Regions from separate parts of the Hydrogenophaga sp. PAMC20947 genome, predicted to be linked through region 1. Evidence: predicted binding sites of a transcription regulator. Region 1 holds the regulator's gene; the other holds the start of a gene.
The links. The regulator NrdR, encoded in region 1, represses ribonucleotide reductase genes. The targets are predictions, from matches to a motif close to CACNANATNTNGTG.
Positions count from the first base shown of each region.

Region 2: the regulator NrdR is predicted to act here: its motif matches at 4,038-4,051, upstream of E5678_RS20625 (ribonucleoside-diphosphate reductase subunit alpha).

Region 1 covers NZ_CP039252.1:588,348-599,386, forward strand. The annotation lists gene E5678_RS02705 (type IV pilin protein) at 6-434, opposite strand; gene E5678_RS02710 (PilC/PilY family type IV pilus protein) at 451-3,834, opposite strand; gene E5678_RS02715 (PilX N-terminal domain-containing pilus assembly protein) at 3,869-4,615, opposite strand; gene E5678_RS02720 (PilW family protein) at 4,612-5,424, opposite strand; gene pilV (type IV pilus modification protein PilV) at 5,421-5,975, opposite strand; gene E5678_RS02730 (GspH/FimT family pseudopilin) at 5,995-6,558, opposite strand; gene nrdR (transcriptional regulator NrdR) at 6,664-7,113, opposite strand; gene glyA (serine hydroxymethyltransferase) at 7,253-8,497, opposite strand; ZMP/ZTP riboswitch at 8,558-8,733, opposite strand; gene E5678_RS02745 (lytic transglycosylase domain-containing protein) at 8,789-9,703, opposite strand; gene E5678_RS22555 (hypothetical protein) at 10,356-10,655, opposite strand; gene E5678_RS02750 (DUF349 domain-containing protein) at 10,639-11,039, shown strand, end outside.
Region 2 covers NZ_CP039252.1:4,519,604-4,530,642, reverse strand. The annotation lists gene E5678_RS20640 (ATP-binding protein) at 1-1,684, shown strand, start outside; gene E5678_RS20635 (sigma-54 dependent transcriptional regulator) at 1,697-3,178, shown strand; gene ampD (1,6-anhydro-N-acetylmuramyl-L-alanine amidase AmpD) at 3,162-3,782, shown strand; gene E5678_RS20625 (ribonucleoside-diphosphate reductase subunit alpha) at 4,207-7,113, shown strand; gene E5678_RS20620 (ribonucleotide-diphosphate reductase subunit beta) at 7,256-8,419, shown strand; gene E5678_RS20615 (histone H1-like DNA-binding protein) at 8,633-9,178, shown strand; gene E5678_RS20610 (carbohydrate kinase family protein) at 9,291-10,178, opposite strand; gene E5678_RS20605 (DUF3426 domain-containing protein) at 10,251-11,039, opposite strand, start outside.

The DNA.
Region 1 (11,039 bases):
GCCGCTCAACGCTTCCAGCACTCATCCGTGGTCAAGGAGCCCGAGACCGTGCGTGCGCCGGTATTGCTCAGGGTCATGGTGCCGCATTTGTCGGCGGTTTGTCCGTCAACGCCGGTGGCCGTGAGGGTATATGTGTTGGCGGCAGACACCACCGTCATGGTGTAGCGGCCACCCTCAACGGTCAGCACGCCCGACGGAACATTGGCTGTGACCGGGTAGGCGCCTTGCGCAGTCGCGGCACGCTCCATCCATTGGGCGGTTTGCTGCAGCCCTGATTTGGCCTTGGCGCGGTTTGAGCGCAAGATGTATTCGGAGTAGCTGGGGACGGCAATGGCGGCCAGAATGCCAACCACCGCCACCACAATCATCAACTCGATCAATGTAAAACCACGCTGGCGCAAAAAACCAGAGGAGCCGAATTTTGAATGCTTCATATGGGGCTTCCAGAGATTAGCGGAGCTCACGCCAGTCGGTGCGGGCACCAAAGAGACCAGGGATGCAAAGATCAGCGATCGCCCCTGGGATCACTGTGCCACAGGTGCTCGAGATACAACTCGATCCGGTGCAGGCGCAATCGGCTCCTACGCACTGGCACAGTTTGCTGTTGCACACACAGTCGGCACCGCTGCAGGTTCCACCACAGTTTTCACCAGCGGGGCAGGTGGGGCCATCACAGCCTGTACCGGCTTCACAGTAGGCACCGCCGGTGCCGGTGCCCGTACCGGAGTTGGAACTGGTCGAGCAGTCCGAGCCCGTGCAATTGGCGTCGCTTGATATGGCCCTCTGGCGGCCATTCTTGATGTCGGTCAGCGAGGCGAATTCACCCGTACCAAACGCGGTTCGAGTGGCTGTGGGCGCGGCTTCGCCGAACAGGGGTGTAGAGCCTGCTTTGCCGCTGATGGCGTTCAACGCGGTGATGTAGCCTTTGTCCACAGCGGAAGACAGATCGCAGGTTTCGCCCTCAATGGCCTCTTTGGGCACCACGCTGCCCACCAAGACGGTCGACTCACCGAGGTACAGCGGGTTGGACAAAACCCGCTCGCCCGAGATGGGCAGATCGAGGTACCAGCCGCGTTTGGCGCTGCTGTCGGTGAGGGAGTAGGCGACGGTGTTGCTCGAGGTGCTCACATAGCCGCTGCTGTCGGTGGAGGTCACGGTTTGTGCGACCAGGGCACTGCGCCCGGTAGAGATGCTCGCACCCGACCCCTCGGAGCTCAACACGCTGGTGCCGCTCAGGGCGTAAGTGGTTTTGTCCCAGACCGAATAGGTGGTCTGGACTTGCGGCGAACTGGCGTCCCGGTCAGAGGCAATGAGGTCCTTGCCGGTACCGAACACGACCTGCTTGCCACCGTAGGGGTGGTTCAGCACCACGGGTGCCGCTGTGATGGGCTGGGTAGCGCCACCGGATGTCTTCGCGACATACAGTGGCTGGCATGAGGTGGAGTTGGAGCACACCGAGTCGCCAGACCAGGCACTCACGCCCCAATTGGTGTCACTGGTCTTGATGAGGTTGAACTTCCAGAGGTTGCCTTTGAGGTCACCAGCGTAAACGACGTCCATGGTGCCGTTGCCGTCAACATCCACCGCGCGGGGTGCACCGAGGCCGTTGGTTTGTCCTGTGCTGCTGTTCGCGACAATGGGCTTCAGTTCCTTGGCGCCGTCCAGGTACTGGATCAGCAAAACGGGGCGTTCGTTGGTGCTGTTGTAGCCATTGCCCATGAGGACGGCCCAGCGGCCGTTGTTGAGCTTTACGATTTGCTGAGAAATGCTTTGGGTTCCGTTGTCCAACGTCGGGGCCGCGAAAATATGTCCGATATCCGCGTGCGTCGTGGCGGTGTTGTCCAGGATCACGACGGAACTGTCGCCCGTGCCGGGGTCGGTGAAAGCTGGGCTGGTCACGTCCAGGATGAAATAGCCTTTGCCGCCTGCGCCAAGCGCGCCCACCAAATAGGTCTTCCAGCTGCTGCCGTTGTAGGCATCGCCCGTGAACGGGTGGCCGTCAACGAAATAGCTGTGTGAATAGTCTGTCTGTGTGAAATTGCGCAAATTGGCATAAGCGCCGAGTGGCACATAGGCCAGCACTTCCTTGCCGGTGCTGGCATTGAAACCGTGCAGCATGCCGTCGTTGGCGCCCACATACAAGACCGGCGTCCGGCCGGAGTTGGACGAGCGGAAACTGGCGTGCCCGGTGTAATCGGTGTCCATGCGCAATGGCTTGCCGGTGTACCAGATGTTGGAATTGACAATATCACCCAGACGGGAGTCTCGGTTGCGAAGATAACCGCCGGTTTCGCGCTGTTCTTTGGTGCGATCCCCCCGGAGGAAGTCCACGCGCGCTTCGCCCACCGTGGTGGTGTCGCTGGTCCCATTGCGCAGGACGCTCTTTTGAGTGGCGTCGAGATTGGCCCATTTGAAGCCTTTGCCCACCGTGCCATTGTGTGTCAGCACCACCCGGGTCGATGGGTTAAAGACCGACAGGTCGGTGCTGTTCATCAGCGTGCTGGCGGTCCATGTCGCGGATGTGCTGGGCAGGCCTGTCTTGCTCGCAATGGCATAAGCGGAGAGATCGCCCGTCCAGTTCTCGGAATTGAACTTGGCGATGTAAGCAAATGCACCTGTGGTCAGGCGGGTAGAGCTGGTGGCGATCGAGACCAGCGGCTTGGCCGTTTGCGCGAGAATGTTGCTGAGGATGTCCTGGAAAGCGGCTTGAAGGTCGCTCGGGGTGCGCGCCGGGTAGTATTTACCGCGCCCATTCAAGGCTGCGTGCCAGAGATCAGAAGCGCGTCGTGTGTCGGAACCGGACATCACATCAAGCCAACTCACGGTGCCGTTGAACAGATTGGCGTAGTCGCCACCGTAGTTATCGTCCGTCGTTGCATCCCAGACAGGCGTGGCGCCCCAACTGGTGGCATCGTCGCCAAAACCAATGGTGTATTGGGTAACACCTTGCCAGGTCATGGGGTTGTTTTTAGGGTTCCAGTAAGTGCTGACCGATAGGGCGCCGACCGTTTGTGCCGTGGTGACATCTTTGATGGCGCGAACATCGTTCGCCAAACTGGACTGGAAGTCGGTCGCCCAGTTACGCATGGCCCAGTCGGCCAGTGTTCCCTTGCTGCCACCAAAGCTGTCTCTGTAGAGGCCAGTCTGAGGGTCGGTTGTGCTGTAGGTGGTACCGTCAGGCAGGGTGCGGGTTGTGCCGTCGTAGTTGCCTGCATTGGGTGAAGCCGAACCTGTGTTGTTCCATGCACCGTCGGTCATCAGGATGTGATAACTGCGTCGGCAGGAAAGGTACGGGCTGGCCGTTACCGTGGGTTCCTTGGCAAACAGACTGTTCACCCCTGTTGGGGTCGACATATAGCCATAGACATTCGCCAGCATTTTGTGAGATGGGGTGCCGTTGCTGGGCGTCAGACTGGTGATGAAGTTGTTGAAGTTCGTCCGGTGTGTGCCCGAAAATACTTTGACACTGTTGATTGCGCCTGCACTCAGCGTGGATTGATCGTTTCGTTGGTCCGACGGGCGCGAGTATCGCCCGTTGTCCCACATGGTTTGCCAGCCCAGGCGAATCCGGTCATCGACAATGATGCCTTTGGTGCCGGCAGTGGGGTTTCCAAACGTGTTGATCATGGCCGCTTTCAGGCTGGTCATGCGGGTGGGGATGTCCCAACCCATGCTGCCCGAATCGTCCACCGATACGATGATGTTGGGTGCAGGCTCCCGGGCTCCAGCGCCAGGAGGGGTCTGGCTGAAGGTCATCTGCCCGGCGTGCGCCGAGCTGGTGGCCATCAAGAGAATGGCCGCTGCGGCCAAGTGGTGTCGTTTGAAACGATTCATGGCTGGAATTCCTGTTTTCATCTTTTTCTCCCACTTAAGAGCCGGTGGAGACATTGGGCACAAACAACGAGCGGAGCACCACGCGTGTACCCGGTTTGAGGCCGTTCACCATGGCCGTGATCCGGTAAACAAAGGGTTGGCTGTCGGCCGGTATGGGCACACCCGCAACGGGTACGCCTACCGCAGAATCTGTGTTGTAGGGCAATACCTCAACCCAATACCAGGCGGCAAAGTTGCCATCTGCGCGTTGCCTCAGCAGCGGGTTGCCGGTTTGTCCGGTGCTGTCTGACAGGTTGGCGCGGGTGTACTGCCCGTAGTTCGCGGGCACGCCGGCCGCTGTCATGGCGGTCACTCTGGCCGCGTCGTTCCACCAGTTTGCGCCCAAGGCCAAGTCGGTGGCCGGATCGGAAATGCAGATGCCGTTGCGGCACTGTGCGCCTGCGAGATTGGCCACGGCATCGTCGAGATCGTAGGTTTTTGTGGATGGAAAGAAGGGCAAGCTGTTGCCGCGGTCCCTGCAGCCGTCAAATCCGGCATCCGTGCGGCAAAGCGCGCCGCCCAATAAGGTGCCGCGGATATCCGTTTCGGCGTCTCCAATGAGGGCTTCTGCCGCCGTATAGGCACGCTGGTAGTCGCTTTCGTTGCCCACCAGCGACTCGTTGAGCCAGTTGGTGCGGGAGGCGCTCAACACGAGGATGGTGCCCAGCAAGAGCATCACCATCACCACGATGAGCGAAATCCCCCGTTGTGATTGGGTAGGGCGGAGTGAATGGCGGGTCATGACAGGGACTGGAGGTTGCGCAGGGTGAAGACCTGCCGGAACACGCGGCGGATGCGTCCGTCGTCTGCGATGTTTTCGTTGTTGCAGCCCACCGTGACCTGGCCACCTGTGGCGTTGTTGGCCGTGGTGCCCGTCATGCGCACACAGACTTGAACCGCCTCGACTGCGGTCCAGTCGGCGACGGTGTTCGCAGCGCGGTACTGGAGCTGGCTGGGTGTCACGCCTGCCACACGCACCGCGTACCAGAACTGAAGGTCTTCGACGTTGTCCAGGAAAGGTTGGTTTTGCGCGGCCGCAGCGCCCGTGACCGGTGTAGCGCACCGGAATGCGCCGGCCAAGACCTGGAAGATGCTGGTGATGTTGGTGGCGGTTGCGTCGGGTGTTTGACCGAAACAGTTGCTCACGCCGGCGGCACCATTGGGCGAAACGCTGTAACTCACCGTGAGCTCGTCGGGCGCACCGTTGGTGCCGGAGACGGAAACGGGACTGGCCGCAACAGGGATCACCCCCGCAATGCCTGAGTAGGTGCCCAGGTACTTGAACTTGCCGAAGCCGCTTTCCACCACCGGCACAGCACCCGCCTGTTTCAACTGACGGCCAATGACCCGCATGACGGTGGCGGCGTCTTGTTGGAGGCGCACGGTGTCGCTGACCGTGGTGGTGGCAACGCGGTTGTATATCAGGGTGCCGACGGCGGCGATGGACACCAGCAGGCCGATGGTGATGCCCACCATCAACTCCACAAGCGTGACGCCGCGCTGCTTGTGCATCGCCCCCGTGGGTCGGCTGAATGATTTTTGGCGGATCATAGTGGTCGGATCACGGTCAGGTGACACAGCGAATTGGCGGGGCAGGCCACGCCAGCTACATTGGTGTTGGTGGCGAATGGCGCCACATAGTCCGCCAGATCGGCGTCTGCGGCCGTACTCTGGTTGTTCGTCCAGCTCACCAGCACGCCGAACTGCCGGGTATCGTCGGGGGATGCAAAAACGCGAGCATCACCGCCTGGCAGAGCAGTAGAAAGGGTTGCCTTCCATTGGGCTATATCGAAGGCGGCGAGCTGGGCGGCGGTACAGGCGGCGGTGTTGCAGTCCACGGGTGCAGCAGCGGCAGCACCGAAATCCACCAGGTAAGGATTGGGCGCCAGGGACTGGGCCTCAACGTTGAGCTTCATGCGTTCCTGGATGTCACTGGACATGCGGATGGCGGCGGCACGGGCATTGGTCAACCGGGTATCGGTCAAGGTACGGGTCTGTATGCCCGCCAGGCCGAGAATGCCCAGGGCCAAAACCAACAAAGCCACCAGGGACTCGATCAGGCTGATGCCGCGCTGTGCACGGCGCAAAGTCGGGGTTTTCATGGAATGGTCGCGCATGGGTTTATGGGCACTCGCCGGTGCCGGTCGTGCGGTTCACCCGAAGCAGGATGCTGAGGGCCAGACTCGCGCAACCAATCGAGCTTGAGTTGTTCACAGGCCCGAACCTCAGGGTCTGAAAAGCATTGGGTGCCTGGCCGAAATTGTTGATGACAATGGTGTCGGGCGTTCCGCCATTGCTGGTGATGGAAACGCTGGGTTGCACATCGGTGGTTTGCAACAACAGGTCGTCAGTGGGGTTCGGGCCCGGCTCTAGGGTGAGGTTGCTGTTGACGTCCCGGAATACCTGCCATCCGCAACCCCAATTGTTGGTCGCGCATCCGACCTGCCGCCTAATGACAACTTGTTGGTTGGATCGAATGGCTTCGACCCGGGCCAATTGCAGGCTGGCATTGAATTCGTCTACGGCCGCGTCGACCCGGTAGCGTTCAAAGAAACTTTGAAAGCTGGGCGCTGCCAGAGCAGTCAGGACGCCCATGATGCCAATGGCCACCATCAGTTCAATCAGTGTGAAGCCTGATTGCAGTGTTGCGGAGCGACGGATGCCGGAGGGGTAAACGGGTGACATGGTGCAAATGTAGTCCCCCCTGTTTGGGTGGGAACGGTCAGGGGCCGACCGGGCGCAATCACGCGACGGGCGGTCATAAGTATTCGCTTTTGTGACGGAAATCACTCAGCGTTTCACCTCATCCACCAGCGCACGGAAGTCATCGATGTCTTCGAAACTTCGGTACACGCTGGCAAAGCGGATGTAGGCGATCTTGTCGAGCTTTTTGAGTTCGCGCATGACCATTTCACCCATTTTGTGGGCGGGGACTTCGCGCACACCGAGGTTGAGCAGTTTCTCCTCGATGCGCTCGATCGCCGCGTCCACCTGTTCGGTGCTGACGGGCCGTTTGCGCAGGGCGAGCGCAAACGATGCGCGCAGCTTGGCGGGAATGTAGTCGACCCGGCGACCGTCTTTCTTCACCACGGCCGGGAAGCTGACTTCGGGTCGTTCGTAGGTGGTGAACCGTTTTTCGCAATGGCCACATTGGCGTCGGCGGCGAATGAAGTCGGCGTCTTCAGATATGCGGGTCTCCACAACCTGGGTTTCGAGGTGGCCGCAAAATGGGCATTTCATGGTCTGACTACCCTGAAGGAAGTGGAGCTGCTTCCCGGTATCCCTGAAAAGCAACCTCGCCAATGGAGCGCCCCAGCCGGGCTGTCGATGCCAAAAGCTGGGGCGGGGACTTTGCCGTCAAGCCTTTTGGGCTGAGATCTTATTTGTAGACAGGGAAGCGCGCGGTCAGGGCGTTGACCTTGGCTCGCACCGTTTCGATGTTGGCCGCATCGCGCGGGTTGTCCAGCACGTCAGCGATCAGGTGGGCTGTTGCTCGGGCCTCTTCGTCCTTGAAGCCGCGAGTGGTCATGGCGGGGGTGCCGATGCGCACGCCGCTGGTGACCATGGGCTTTTCGGGGTCGTTGGGGATCGCGTTTTTGTTGATGGTCATGTGGGCGCTGCCCAGCACGGCCTCGGCTTCCTTGCCGGTGATGCCTTTGGAGCGCAGGTCGACGAGCATAAGGTGGCTCTCGGTGCGGCCGCTGACGATGCGCAGACCGCGCTCGGTCAGGGTTTCAGCGACGATCTGGGCATTTTTCAACACCTGGGCCTGGTAGACCTTGAATTCAGGGGCGAGCGCCTCCTTGAAGGCCACGGCCTTGGCTGCGATCACATGCATCAGGGGGCCGCCCTGCAGGCCGGGGAAGATCGCGCTGTTGATGGCTTTTTCAAACTGGGCCTTCATCAGGATGATGCCGCCGCGAGGGCCGCGCAGGCTCTTGTGGGTGGTGGAGGTCACCACATCGGCGTGGGGCACGGGGTTGGGATACACGCCAGCGGCAATCAGGCCGGCGTAGTGCGCCATGTCGACCATGAAGATCGCGCCCACGTCTTTGGCCACCTTCGCAAAGCGTTCGAAGTCGATGCGCAGGCTGTAGGCCGAAGCGCCGGCGATGATGAGCTTGGGTTTGGATTCGTGGGCCTTGCGCTCCATCGCGTCGTAGTCAATGGCTTCGTTCGCATCGAGGCCATAGCTGACGACATTGAACCACTTGCCGCTCATGTTGAGGGGCATGCCGTGGGTGAGGTGACCGCCTTCGGCCAGGCTCATGCCCATGATGGTGTCGCCGGGTTTCAGGAAGGCCAGGAACACGGCTTCGTTGGCCGATGCGCCGCAATGGGGCTGCACGTTGGCAGCGTCGGCGCCAAAAATCTGCTTGACTCGATCGATGGCGAGCTGTTCTGCCACGTCCACGTGTTCGCAGCCGCCGTAGTAGCGCCGGCCGGGGTAGCCTTCGGCGTACTTGTTGGTCAGCTGCGTACCCTGCGCGGCCATGACGGCGGGCGAGGCGTAGTTTTCGCTGGCGATCAGCTCGATGTGCTGTTCCTGGCGCGCATTTTCTGCCTGGATGGCGGCAAAAATCTCGGGATCGGTTTGCTCGATGAGGATGTTGCGGTCGTACATGGTGTTGACGGTCTTGGGTAACGTGGATCCATAGCAGAGGTGCGTGGGTGCACCACTGCAAGGAGTTGCCCAGGCGAACGGCTGATCGCCCGGGCACTTGAATGTTGTCGGGCGGTACGCTTCCCAGTGGTTGTCCCGGCGGTGGCGCGAGCGCCAGCAGGGGGGCCACGTCAGCACCCAAGCATCAGAGTCTCGCTCCGGTGCCAGGGCGCCTATCGCCAGTTGCGTACCCCGCGAGTTTAGCCGAGGTGGGTGGTTGGCGTGGCGCAATCCGCAGCGGGGTCGCGCCTGTCAGGAGCGCAGGGGGGCGGTGTCGGCCGTCGGTGCCTGGGGCTTCACCAGGGCCTCGGCATCGAGGACCGGGACAATTCCAGACGCAGCGGCCGTTGACGCTTCGGTTTCTGCGGGGGCGACGACCGGAATGGGTCGGTACACCGGGAAGCTGCGGGGCATGGGTTTGCCCAGGGCCACGCTCTGAATGCGCAGGTGTTCCGCAATCACTTTGTTGATATAGCCGCTGCCATCGGTGGTGACCGCGCCCACGTACAGCTTCAGCCCTCCCTCGACGGACCCCCCAGCGCGCTGGATGCATTCGCGCAGCACCTGCGCGCCAACACGCAAATTGGTGACCGGGTCGAATGCAGCGAGCTGTCCGCCGAAATCATCGTACTTGTCGGTGTGGACCCGGGTGAGCACCTGCATCAGCCCTTGGGCGCCCACAGGACTCTGAGCAAAGGGGTTGAATCGCGACTCGATGGCCATGACCGCCAGGATCAGTGTGGGGTCGATGCGGGCCTTTTCGCCCACTTCGAAGGCTTCTGCCACCAACACACCCAGTGGCTCGGGGGCGACGCGGTATTTGCGGCTCAACCAGTAAGCCACGTTGGCTTGCTGTTTTGGTAGGGTGCTGGTGTGCAGGGCGGTGACGCGGTCGATGGCGTCTGGGTCGGGCGAAAAGGCCGCAGCGCTATCAATGGCAGGCTCATGGCGTTCTTGAAGCCAGGTGAGGGCTTGTTGTTCGATGTTTTCGCGCCAGTCGCCACGGGTCGTGAGGGTGAGGGCGCCCACCACCAGTCCGAGACCCACGAGGGCGAGGCCGTTGTGGGTCAAGTCAATGAAGCCTCTGTAGGCGTCTTGGGTGATGGTCTTCAGCGGCGCGACTTTGTGTCGCTTTTGGCCGCTATCCGTTTGGGATGTTTGGGTCATGTGTCTCTCCTGCATGTCGAGGGTCTGAGGCGTCGGGCGTGTCCCAGGATGGGGGCACGTCTGCCAAGCCTTGTGGGCCTGGCGCTCGAATCGATCTGCCTCAGGGTGGGACGACTCGGGTAAACCCGTATGGGTCAAGCCGGCGAATGTTATGTGGGGTTTCATACCAAGTCAATGGTTAAGAATGAATTTCTTATAACTTATAGATCTTAAAAGGGGTCTAAATCCGCCAGGATAAACAAAATGACTAGCGCGAAAATCAACCTGCCGGGGCGTTTCACGGGTGCGTGCAGAGGGATGGGCTTCGGTTGTGAAAGCTTCGCCGCCTGTCGGGGATGGGCACGATCAAACAACCCCATGAACGTGATTGAAAAACGTCATCGCCTCTGGGCGGAATGTGCTTGCTTCCTGCGCATCGGAGGCGTAGGCTGCATTTACCGGTCCCAGACTGGTATTGGCTGAAAGCCTTGTTTGCCGCAAATGCGGTGGTTGGGGTGATCGGTCGTTTACGGAAGCAATCTCTTGCTTCCAGGTTGGTGAGACATCTAACTCTCGCCACCAAAATCGACGGCAAGTGCAGATTGCCCGCCGTCAACCCCGGTGAGCCTGGCTCACCGGGGTTTCTTGTTTTCTGGGCTTTGCACAGCATTGGTCAAACAGCGGCGACAATAGAAGACTTGACCCGCTGCTGGTGCAGCTTGGGGTCGATTCCTCTTGTGAGCCCTGCCTTCATGTCGCTGTTTTCTTTGCGCAATCCTTTTTCCTCCACCTCTGCCCCGGAATCTGCTGTGAATCCGTCTGAATCGACCAAACCTTCGTCCACCGCGCCCCATCCTCTCGATGGGTTGACTGGTGGGGCTTTTTCCGCCCCGACATCTGGTGAGCGGGCCTCTCGTTTGCGTGACTGGCTGTTGACCGAGCCCACCCATGAGCAGATGAGCGAGGTGTACAAGGAGCTGTCCCAGCGCGATCGGGGCGCAGCCAAGCCGCTCAAGGAAAAGCTGGACGAGCTCAAGCGGCAAAAGGCTCAAGAACTGATGGCGGCCGAATGGACGCAAAAGGCTGAAGGCCTGTTGTTGCAGTCCCGTCTGAACCTGGCCGATGCCATGGCCTGGCAGCGTGATGCGGCGCGCGCTGGCGCACCTTTGTCCCGCGAGCCGCTGGCCGGGCTGAAGCAGGCGCTGACCGAGCGTGTGAAGGCTGTCGAAGATGTGCAGCATCAGGTGCAGGTCGAGCGAGAGTCTGCGGTGCTGATGGCGCAGCGCATTGAAGTCATGTCCACCAAGCCCTGGCGCGATGCCCAGCACAATGCTGACGGTTTGCGCTCGGACGTTGC
Region 2 (11,039 bases), 920 kb from region 1:
CTTTCTGCGCGCCCGGGTTTTGGTGTCACTGGTCCTGCTGGGTCTGCAACTGTTCCAGATGTTCAACCAGTCGGGTGGGCCCACGTGGCTGGTGGGTGCCGCATCGCTGCACCTCTCCCTCACATTGGCCGTGTGGTTCTGGTGGCCTCAGTTCGGTGGCTCCGCCGTCGATCGCTGGCGTTGGTCGCTGACGATCGGGGTGGACCTGCTCGCCTTTGCGGTTTTGCAAACCTTCCAGCAGAGCGGTTTCAACTACACACCCCTGTTTTTTCTGCCCGTCTTGCTGGCCTCCATCCTCGGCTCACTCACGGTCGCGCTGGCCACCGCAGCGGCGGTCACGTTGATTTTGCTGGCAGACGCCAGTTTCAGTGCCACCTTGCTGAGCGACGTCTCCACCACGAGCTTTCTGCAGGCGGGTCTGAGTGGCACCGGGTTTTTCCTGGTCGCCCTGCTGGCCAGCCAGCTCGCAGCGCGTCTGGCACGCGAAGAAATCCTCTCACGCGCCAGCCAGGCCGCAGCGCGCACACAGGCAGAAGTCAATGAGCTGGTGATCGAAAGCCTGAGTGAGGGTGTGCTGATTGTGGATCCCCATGGCGTGGTCCGCAACGCCAACCCAGCCGCCAAATCCATGCTGATGGGAGAGCCCACGCCCCGGGCCGCCAAACTGCTGCTGTCGGCGCGAGACGGTTGGGAAGGCCTGGCGCATCTGGTCAATGAGACTTTTGTTCGGGGCCAATCCATGGAGGCCGAAGTTCAGGTGAACATCGACAACTTCACCACGCACCGCTTTTTCGCCCGCACGCGCCTCACCCAGACACACGAAGACGCACACCCCTCGCTGTGCGTGCTGTTTCTCGAAGACCTGCGCGAAGTCGAGGCCCGTGTGAGAACCGAAAAGCTGGCCTCCATGGGCCGCATGTCGGCCGCTGTGGCCCACGAGATCCGCAACCCTCTCTCGGCGATCACGCAGGCCAATGCCCTGCTCGACGAAGAAGTCTCCGATCCCGGACAAAAGCGGCTGACCCACATGATCGATCAAAACGCGCAACGGCTGTCGCGCATCGTGGACGACATCCTGAACGTGGCCCGCGTGCGCCCCAGCGAACACGCGCCGCTGACTGCCGCCCTGCCGCTGGACGTGTCCGTGCGCCAGACCGCACAGGAATGGCTGCGCCAGAATCCCGCCAAGGGTGTGGTCAGCGTGCACCTGCACGCTCCGAATGCCCACGTGGCCTTTGACCCCGACCACCTGCGCCGGGTACTCATCAACCTGCTGGACAACGCCTTGCGCCATGCCAGTGGATCCAGTGCCTCCGTGCGCCTGATCACACAGCCCAATGGGCCCGACCGGGTCAGGGTTTCCGTCTGGAGCGACAGCCAGCCCCTGGAGCCCAGCGTTCTGCGCCACCTGTTCGAGCCGTTCTTTTCGTCCGAAAGCCGCTCCAGCGGACTGGGCCTCTACATCTGCCGCGAGTTGTGCGAGCGCTACGATACCCACATCGCCTACCAGCGCAGCCGCCTGGATCAAATGGAAGGCAATGAGTTCTATCTCTTGATACCCAGCACGTCGGGCGCCCGCCAACCCGTCCAGCAAAGCCTGTCGTACCCGGTTGACTCGGTTCCCGGATTCACCCGCCCGCCCGGCCACACCCTGGCGGGGCCGCCGTCCCTCTCCACCCTGTAGGGACCCAGATCCATGCCTTCTGATCAAATTGCTGCCATTCTGGTCGTCGACGACGAGCCCGATCTGCGCACCCTCTACGAGCTCACCCTGTTGCGCGAGGGTCACGACCTGACCTGCGCCGCCGATCTGCAAGAAGCCCGCGCCTGCCTGGCGCAACGCAATTTTGACGTGCTCATCACCGACATGCGTTTGCCGGACGGCCTCGGGCTGGAGCTGTTGCGCGAAATATCAGGCCAACAACGGCGCGAAACCTGCATCGTCATCACCGCCTATGGTTCGGCCGAAAATGCTGTCGAGGCGCTCAAATCAGGCGCCTTCGACTACCTCACCAAACCGGTTGACCTCAAGCAACTCCGGGGGGCCGTGGCCGCCGCGCTGCAAAGCCAGCGCCAGGTCTCAGGCGGGCTGACAGCAACCCAGCCCACCCGGGCCCCGGGCGTGCCGCTCGCCCCGGCGCCACCACCATCAGGCGTTCAGGCACTGGCCCGCATCGTCGGCGCCTCACCGGCGATGGAACAGATACGGCACCGGATCGAAAAAGTGTCCTCCAGCATGGCGCCGGTGCTGATCCTTGGCGAGTCCGGGACCGGCAAGGAACTGGTGGCCCGTGCCGTGCACGACTGCAGCCACCGCTCAACAGGCCCGTTTGTCGCGGTCAACTGTGGCGCCATCCCCGACAACCTGATCGAGGCCGAGTTCTTTGGTGCCCGCAAGGGTGCCTACACCGGCGCATCCCAGGACCGGGAGGGCTACTTTCAAGCGGCCAAGGGCGGCACGCTCTTCCTCGACGAAATCGGAGACCTCCCGCTGGCCATGCAGGCCAAGCTCCTGCGCGTCATCCAGGAACGCCGGGTTCGCCCACTGGGTGGTGTGCAGGAAGAAAACGTGGACGTGCGTCTGGTGAGCGCCACCCATCGGGATCTGGCCGCGCTGGTCAAGTCGGGCGATTTCCGGCAAGACCTGTTCTACCGCCTCAACGTCATCGGCTTGCGCACCCCACCCCTGCGTGAGCGCCGGGAAGACCTGCCGTTGCTCGCACGCGTGTTGCTGGAGCGCATTTGCAACGAATCGGGTCACCCGGCCCCCCACCTGTCTCCGCAGGCCATGGACTGGCTACAAAACTGTGAGTTGGCGGGCAACGTGCGCGAGCTCGAAAACCTGCTCCAGCGAGCGCTGGCCCTGAGCACAGGCCCCAACCTCGAACCTTCGGACTTCGCTGATCCGTCCGATCCGCCCCCTGAAGCAACACCCGATCGCCCGGCCACGAGCGACGACGCACCCGATGCAACAACAGAGGCCCCGCCTGACATACCGTCAGACCTTCAATCCTTCCTCGATGACCAGGAGCGCCAGGTGCTGCTCAAGGCCCTGAAGGAAACCGACTTCAACCGAACCGCTGCGGCGGCCAGACTGGGCCTGAACCTGCGCCAGATGCGCTACCGCATCCAGCGCCTGGGCATCGAAGCGCCCACCCCCGATGGCGATCCATTCTGATGCCTTGACGCACGTTGCGCCGCTGTGGGACGGCGGTTGGCTGCGCATGGCGCGGCACAGCCCCTCGCCCAACTGGGGTCCGCGACCGATCGGCGCCTGCATCGACCTGCTCGTGGTGCACTCCATCAGCCTCCCACCGGGTGTCTACGGAGGCCCACAGGTCGAGCAACTGTTCACCAACCAGCTGGACTGGGACGCCCACCCCTACTTCGATTCGATCCGCGGCATGGAAGTGTCGGCCCACTTCTTCCTGCGCCGCGACGGCGAACTGGTGCAGTTCGTCGATGCCGATGCACGGGCCTGGCACGCAGGCGCGTCCGAATGGCGGGGGCGCTGCAACTGCAACGACGATTCGATTGGCATCGAACTCGAGGGCCTGGAGGGGGGTGACTTCGAAGAGGCCCAGTACCAGCGACTCGGTGAGCTCTGCCGTGCGTTGCAAGCGCGCTATCCCGTACAACACATTGCCGGCCATGAGCACATTGCTCCGGGGCGCAAACGAGACCCCGGCCCTGGTTTCGATTGGGTGCGTTTTCAAGGGGACCTGGGCTGGAATCCCGCCAGCTTCCCTCCTGTACCCGGACCGCGGCCAAGCACGACCTGACCGCCAGGGGGTAACCGGGCCGAACCATCCGATCGCCAGAAGCGGCGGGGCATTCACCGCAAAACTCGACTGGAAACCGCCGTTTATCTGACCCCCAAGAACAGGGGGAAGACCGCGCAAGGACTCGTCCGCACAGCCCTTGACCAACAGTTGTCAACGCGCCTCCCGCCTCAGCACCACAGAATTGAATCCATGCACGCCTGGATCAAAAAAATTTTGTAAACACTACCGGTAGTGGGTTGAAGCATCTCGACACACCAGATATAGTGTGTGCTGCGCGAATCCTTCGCCCCCCTGGAACTTCTGCCCCGCCCTCAGGCGGCGGTTCGACACGTCTGTTCCAGGTCCGGACACAGCCAGCGAATCCGCGAGTAGCCGGGGCACGCATCCGCCGCCCATCCCAATAAACGACAGAAAGAGGACCATGCAGACCGCCACCCCTTCCACCACGCCAGCAGCCACCACCGCCACCGCCCATTCCGCGTCTGCTGCCACGGGCCAGCGCGGGAGCACCGCTTCTGCGGCCTTCACCCAGTACCAGATCATCCGTCGCAATGGGGCCGTGGTGGCCTTTGAGCCCAGCAAGATCGCGGTGGCGATGATGAAAGCGTTCCTCGCCGTGCATGGCACCCAGGGCGCAGCATCGGCCAGCGTGCGCGAGAGTGTGGACGATCTGACCCAGACCGTGGTGCGCGCCCTCATGCGCTCGCGCCCCGGTGGTGGCACCTTCCACATTGAAGACGTACAGGACCATGTTGAGCTGGGCCTCATGCGCAGCGGCAACCACGAAGTTGCCCGCGCCTATGTGCTGTACCGCGAGCGCCGCAGCCAGGAGCGGGCCCACCAGGTGGAGGCAGCACAACCCGTGTCGTCCGCTGCGATTCACGTGCTCGACAACGGCCAGCGCATTCCACTCGACTTGGCCCGTCTGCACGGCCTGATCGAAGATGCCTGCAAAGGTCTGGGTCAGGACGTCAAGGCCGAGCCTATTGTGGCCGAGACCATGCGCAACCTGTACGACGGCGTGCCCATCGAGGAGGTCTACAAGGCCTCCATCCTCGCCGCACGCACCCTCATCGAGCGCGATCCCGACTACACCTACGCCACCGCCCGCCTGCTGCTGCACACCATCGTCAAGGAAGTCATTGGCGAAGAAGTGCCCTCCAGCGAAATGGGCGCACGTTACGCCGAATACTTCCCGTTGTTCATCAAGAAGGGCATCAAAAACGACCTGCTCGATGAAAAACTGCAGCAGTTCGATCTGGCCCGCCTGGGCGCCGCCCTCAAGCCTGAGCGCGACCTGCAGTTCGACTACCTTGGCCTTCAAACCCTGTACGACCGCTATTTCCTGCATGTGCGCAAAACCCGCATCGAGCTGCCACAGGCCTTTTTCATGCGCGTGGCCATGGGCCTGTCGCTCAATGAGATCGACCGTGAAGCCCGCGCCATCGAGTTCTACGAAATCCTGTCTTCGTTCGACTTCATGTCGAGCACGCCCACGCTGTTCAACAGCGGCGGCCTGCGATCGCAGCTCTCCAGCTGCTACCTGACCACGGTGCCCGACGAGCTCGACGGCATCTACGAGTCCATCAAGGAAAACGCCCTGCTCTCCAAGTTCGCCGGCGGCCTGGGAAACGACTGGACGCGCGTGCGCGCCATGGGCGCCCACATCAAGGGTACCAACGGTGAATCGCAAGGCGTCGTGCCTTTTCTCAAAGTGGTGAACGACACCGCTGTGGCGGTGAACCAGGGCGGCAAGCGCAAGGGCGCTGTCTGCACCTACCTGGAAACCTGGCACCTCGACATCGAAGAATTCCTGGAGTTGCGCAAGAACACCGGCGATGATCGCCGCCGCACCCACGACATGAACACGGCGAACTGGATCCCCGACCTGTTCATGAAACGCGTGATGGAAAAAGGCAACTGGAGCCTGTTCTCCCCCAACGATGTGCCAGATCTGCACGACCTCTTTGGCGCTGACTTCGAAAAGGCCTACGTGGCCTATGAAGAAAAGGGCGTGCGAGGCGAGATCAAGCCCTTTCGCCAGGTGCCTGCCACCGACATGTGGCGCAAGATGCTCTCCATGCTGTTCGAAACCGGCCATCCCTGGATCACCTTCAAGGACCCTTGCAACATTCGCTCACCGCAGCAACACGCCGGGGTGGTGCACAGCTCCAACCTCTGCACCGAGATCACACTCAACACCAGTGACACGGAAACCGCGGTGTGCAACCTGGGCTCGATCAACCTCAAGCAACACCTGAAAGACGGCCAGATCGACCACGAAAAACTGCAGCGCACCATCAAGACCGCGATGCGCATGCTCGACAACGTGATCGACATCAACTTCTACGCGGTCAAGAAGGCGCGGGATTCCAACATGCGCCACCGCCCCGTGGGCATGGGCATCATGGGCTTCCAGGACGCCTTGTACGAGATGCGCATTCCCTACGCGTCCAACGAAGCGGTGGCTTTCGCCGACACGTCCATGGAGGCGGTCTGCTACTACGCCTATTGGGCCTCCACCGAACTGTCCCGAGAGCGCGGGCGCTACGCCAGCTACAAAGGCTCGTTGTGGGACCAGGGCATCTTGCCGCTGGACACACTGGACATGCTGGCCCATGAGCGCGGCGGTTATGTCGATGTCGATCGTTCGACCACGCTCGACTGGGACGCTTTGCGCCAGAAGATCGCCACCGACGGCATGCGCAACTCCAACTGCGTGGCCATCGCCCCGACCGCCACCATCTCCAACATCATCGGCGTTGACGCCTCCATCGAGCCCTGCTTCGGCAACCTCTCGGTAAAGTCCAACCTCTCCGGCGAGTTCACCGTCATCAACGGTTACCTGGTCAAAGACCTCAAGCGCCTGGGCCTGTGGGACGACGTGATGGTCATGGACCTCAAACACTTCGATGGCTCACTGCGCCAGATCGACCGCGTGCCACAAGACGTCAAGGCCTTGTACGCCACGGCGTTTGAAGTCGAGCCATTGTGGCTGGTAGAAGCCGCAGCGCGTCGCCAGAAGTGGATCGACCAGGCACAAAGCCTGAACATCTACATGGCCGGTGCATCGGGCAAAAAACTCGACGACACCTACAAGCTTGCTTGGCTGCGCGGCTTAAAAACCACCTACTACCTGCGCACAACATCTGCCACGCAAGCAGAGAAGTCCACAGGCCGCACCGGGCAGCTCAATGCCGTGTCCGCGCACACGCCTGAAGCCACCGCAAGTGCCCCCCCAACGCAACAAGAATCCTTCTCGTCGGAACCTGCGACCGACATCAAGTTTTGCGCTATCGACGACCCTGGTTGCGAAGCTTGTCAGTGATGCCGCAACGACACCGCGTGTGACTTGAAGTGTTGAACATCACCGATTCGATGCAACACCGCAACACAAATTCACCACCACACGCGTGTGTCCTTGGCATTTCTTTCCGACACTTCGATAATTCAATGAATTGGACAACTCTATGCTGACCTGGGACGATCAAATCACGCCCGCCTCGAAGACCGCTGCGACTCCCCTGCCACCCCAGTTCAAGGGTGCGCAAGCAACACCGTCCCCCTCCCACTCTGAAGCCGCTGCCGCTGCATCAACAGCTTCGACGTCAACAGCGCGCCGCATCAACGCGGCCGACAAGCGCATCATCAATGGTCAGACCGACGTCAACCAGCTGGTGCCGTTCAAGTACAAGTGGGCCTGGGAAAAATACCTCGCTACCTGCGCCAACCACTGGATGCCGCAGGAAGTGAACATGAGCCGCGACATCGCGCTCTGGAAAGACCCCAACGGCCTGACCGAAGACGAACGCCGCATCGTCAAGCGCAACCTCGGTTTCTTCGTCACCGCCGACTCGCTGGCCGCCAACAACATCGTCCTCGGCACCTACCGCCACATCACCGCACCCGAATGCCGCCAGTTCCTGTTGCGCCAGGCGTTTGAAGAAGCGATCCACACCCACGCCTACCAGTACATCGTCGAGTCGCTGGGTCTGGACGAATCCGAGATCTTCAATGCCTACAACGAAGTCCAGTCCATCCGCGACAAAGATCAGTTCCTGATTCCCTTCATCGAGGCCATCAGCGATCCGCACTTCCACACCGGCACCCACGAAACCGACCAGACCCTGCTCAAGAGCCTGATTGTGTTTGCCTGTTTGATGGAAGGGCTGTTCTTCTACGTCGGCTTCACCCAAATCCTTGCGCTGGGCCGCCAGAACAAAATGACGGGTGCTGCCGAGCAGTACCAGTACATCCTGCGCGACGAGTCCATGCACTGCAATTTCGGCATCGACCTGATCAACGCGATCAAGATGGAGAATCCATTGCTGTGGACGCCCGAATTCAAGGCCGAGATCAAGATCTTGTTCCAGAAAGCGGTCGAGCTGGAATACCGCTATGCCGAAGACACGATGCCACGGGGCGTGCTGGGCATGAACGCGTCCATGTTCAAAGGCTATCTGCGCTACATTGCCAATCGGCGCGCCGCGCAAATCGGCCTGGAACCGCTCTACCCGAACGAGGAAAATCCCTTCCCCTGGATGAGCGAAATGATCGACCTCAAGAAGGAACGCAACTTCTTTGAGACCCGTGTGATCGAGTACCAATCGGGCGGCGCACTGTCCTGGGACTGAACCCATCGACCGGGGCCGCACATCCATCACATGTTTTTCAAATTATCAAAACCCTGTTGCCTGCGCCTTGGCGTTATGGGACAGGGTTTTGTCACAAGATTCAGAGCTTTGGGTTCGCAGGTGGATGCATCCACGCGAATCCAGGGCATTGAATCACTTCACCGGCACAAGGCTGGGTGAAGTGCTCTTTGCAACTTGATCAAGGAGAACACAATGGCAACTGCGAAAAAAGCCCCGGCCAAAAAGGCCGCTGCGGTGAAAAAAACGGTCGTGAAAAAAGCGGCTGTGGTGAAGAAGGCGGTCGTGAAGAAGGCCGTGGCGGTAAAGAAAGCCGTCGTTAAGAAAGTAGCACCAGCGAAAAAAGCTGTGGTGAAAAAAGCCGTCGCTGTGAAAAAGGCTGTGGCCAAGAAAGCCGCACCAGCGAAAAAAGCTGTGGTGAAAAAGGCTGTCGTGGTGAAGAAAGCTGCTCCGGCCAAGAAAGCTGCTCCGGCCAAGAAAGCTGCTCCGGCCAAGAAAGCCGCTCCGGCCAAGAAGGCCGCTCCGGCCAAGAAAGCCGCTCCGGCCAAGAAAGCCGCTCCAGCCAAGAAAGCTGCTCCGGCCAAGAAGGCCGCTCCGGCCAAAAAAGCCGTCGCTAAAAAGGCTGCCCCAGCAAAAAAAGCTGAGCCGGCCAAGAAGCCGGCAGCCTCAGCGGCACCCGCAGCTAAGACCAAGCTGAACCCACAGGCTGCCTGGCCGTTTCCCACGTCAAGCAAGCCCTGAAGTTGTCGTTCCGATGACGCCAAGCCCGACGTGAAAGCGTCGGGCTTTTTTCATGCGCGCAGGCGCGTGGGTTGTGAGAAGTCGAGGCCGTTTTTGACCGGCCCAGTTCAGTTCAGACCGTGAAGCTGTAGTTCTGGCCGCCCCGGCTGGCGATTTTGGTGGCGCCCATGCGGTTGCCAAGTTCGGCACACCGAACCAAGGACCAGCCCTGGGCCAGCCCATGGAGCAAAGCTGCGCGGAACGCGTCGCCACAGCCTGTGGGGTCCACCACTTCGCTGGCTTTGACACCAGGCACCAAGCTGCGTTGCCCCTCTTCCCACACGTCACAACCCTGTTCGGCCAAAGTCACCACCAAACCCTTCACCTGCCCGGCAATGGCCTCGAGTGAGAGCCCCGTGCGTTCGCACAGCATGCGTCCCTCGTAGTCATTCACCGTGACCCAGGTGGCCAGCGAAATGAACCGGCTCAACTCTTCTCCGTTGAACATGGGCAGGCCCTGTCCTGGATCGAACACAAACGGGATGCCTGCCTGGTCCAGTTGCTCCGCGTGGGAAAGCATCGCATCGCGCCCGTCCGGAGAAATGATGGCGATGCGGATCGCTTCCTGCACCGGAACCGGATAGTTGTGGGCCAGCGACATGGCGCCTGGGTGGAAGGCGGTGATCTGGTTGTTGTCCCGGTCGGTCATGATCATGGCCTGGGCCGTGTAGTGGTCAGACACCTCGCCCACAAAACGGGTATCGACACCGAGCGCGCGAAGGCGCTGCAGGCAATCTTGTCCGTCGTTGCCCAAGGCCGCGAGTGGAACGGCCTCTTCCCCAAGCTGACGCAAACCATAGGCGATATTGCCCGCGCATCCGCCGTACTCCCGGCGCAGGGCTGGCACCAGAAAGGAGACATTGAGGATGTGCAACTGGCTGGGCAGAATCTGCTCAGCAAAGCGACCCTCGAAGGTCATGATGGTGTCGAAGGCCAGAGAGCCGCAGATCAGAATGGACATGGAATGCAATAAGGGTTGGTGACGGGGCCCGTCCACACTGTATTTTCAAGTGCGAACGGGGTGAACACGGCGTTACGGATAAAACACCAGGGCTCGGTAGCCTGTCATGGCCCCGATCCCACTCTCAGCAAGAGACAGGCGCAAACTGATGCTGATCGAACCTGAAGCCGGCACCACCTTTGGCATACCCGGCAGCTCCTCCTGAAGGAACACGCGACGCGCAATGACTGCGTCCGCGCCATCGGTCAAACTGAGCTCCAGCGCCGGCATGGCCAAGGCGATGGGCTCACTGTTCTTGACCACGAAGTCAAAGGAATAAAAATTTCCGATTCGGCGAACGAGGTTGGAGCTGTCGATCACCACCGACTCGATGCGCTGCGGGGCTCCCAGCTCACACCGCATGGGCTCGCACAACCAGATCAACACCGGCACACTCCCCGGGTACCGCGCCGCCAAGCGGTCGCGTTCCTGCACAGCCCACTGGGCTGCCAACAGCGTGCCCAGCAGCAATGCCACCCCCAGCAAGAGCACACGGATTGCGGGGCTGCGCCAAAACGCCTGACGGCGGGCCTGGCGTACAAAACCCGGCTCAACCGACGGCAAGGACGCCTCCGCGGCCTCTTCAGTGACGGGTGGTTCCGGATCTGGCACACGGGCAGCTTGCTCATCCTCTTCTTCGGCCTCCGAAGCGATGGCGCGGGCGGCACCCGAAGTGGCCGAGGCAAATCGCTCCAACTCTTCAAAATAATCGGAGTCAACCGCATCCGACTCAGGTGACGGGAGGGACAAACCCACGACGTCTTCCATGCCCGCGCCTGGCGCCGGCGCCGGCGCCGGCACAGGCACAGGCACGGGCACGGG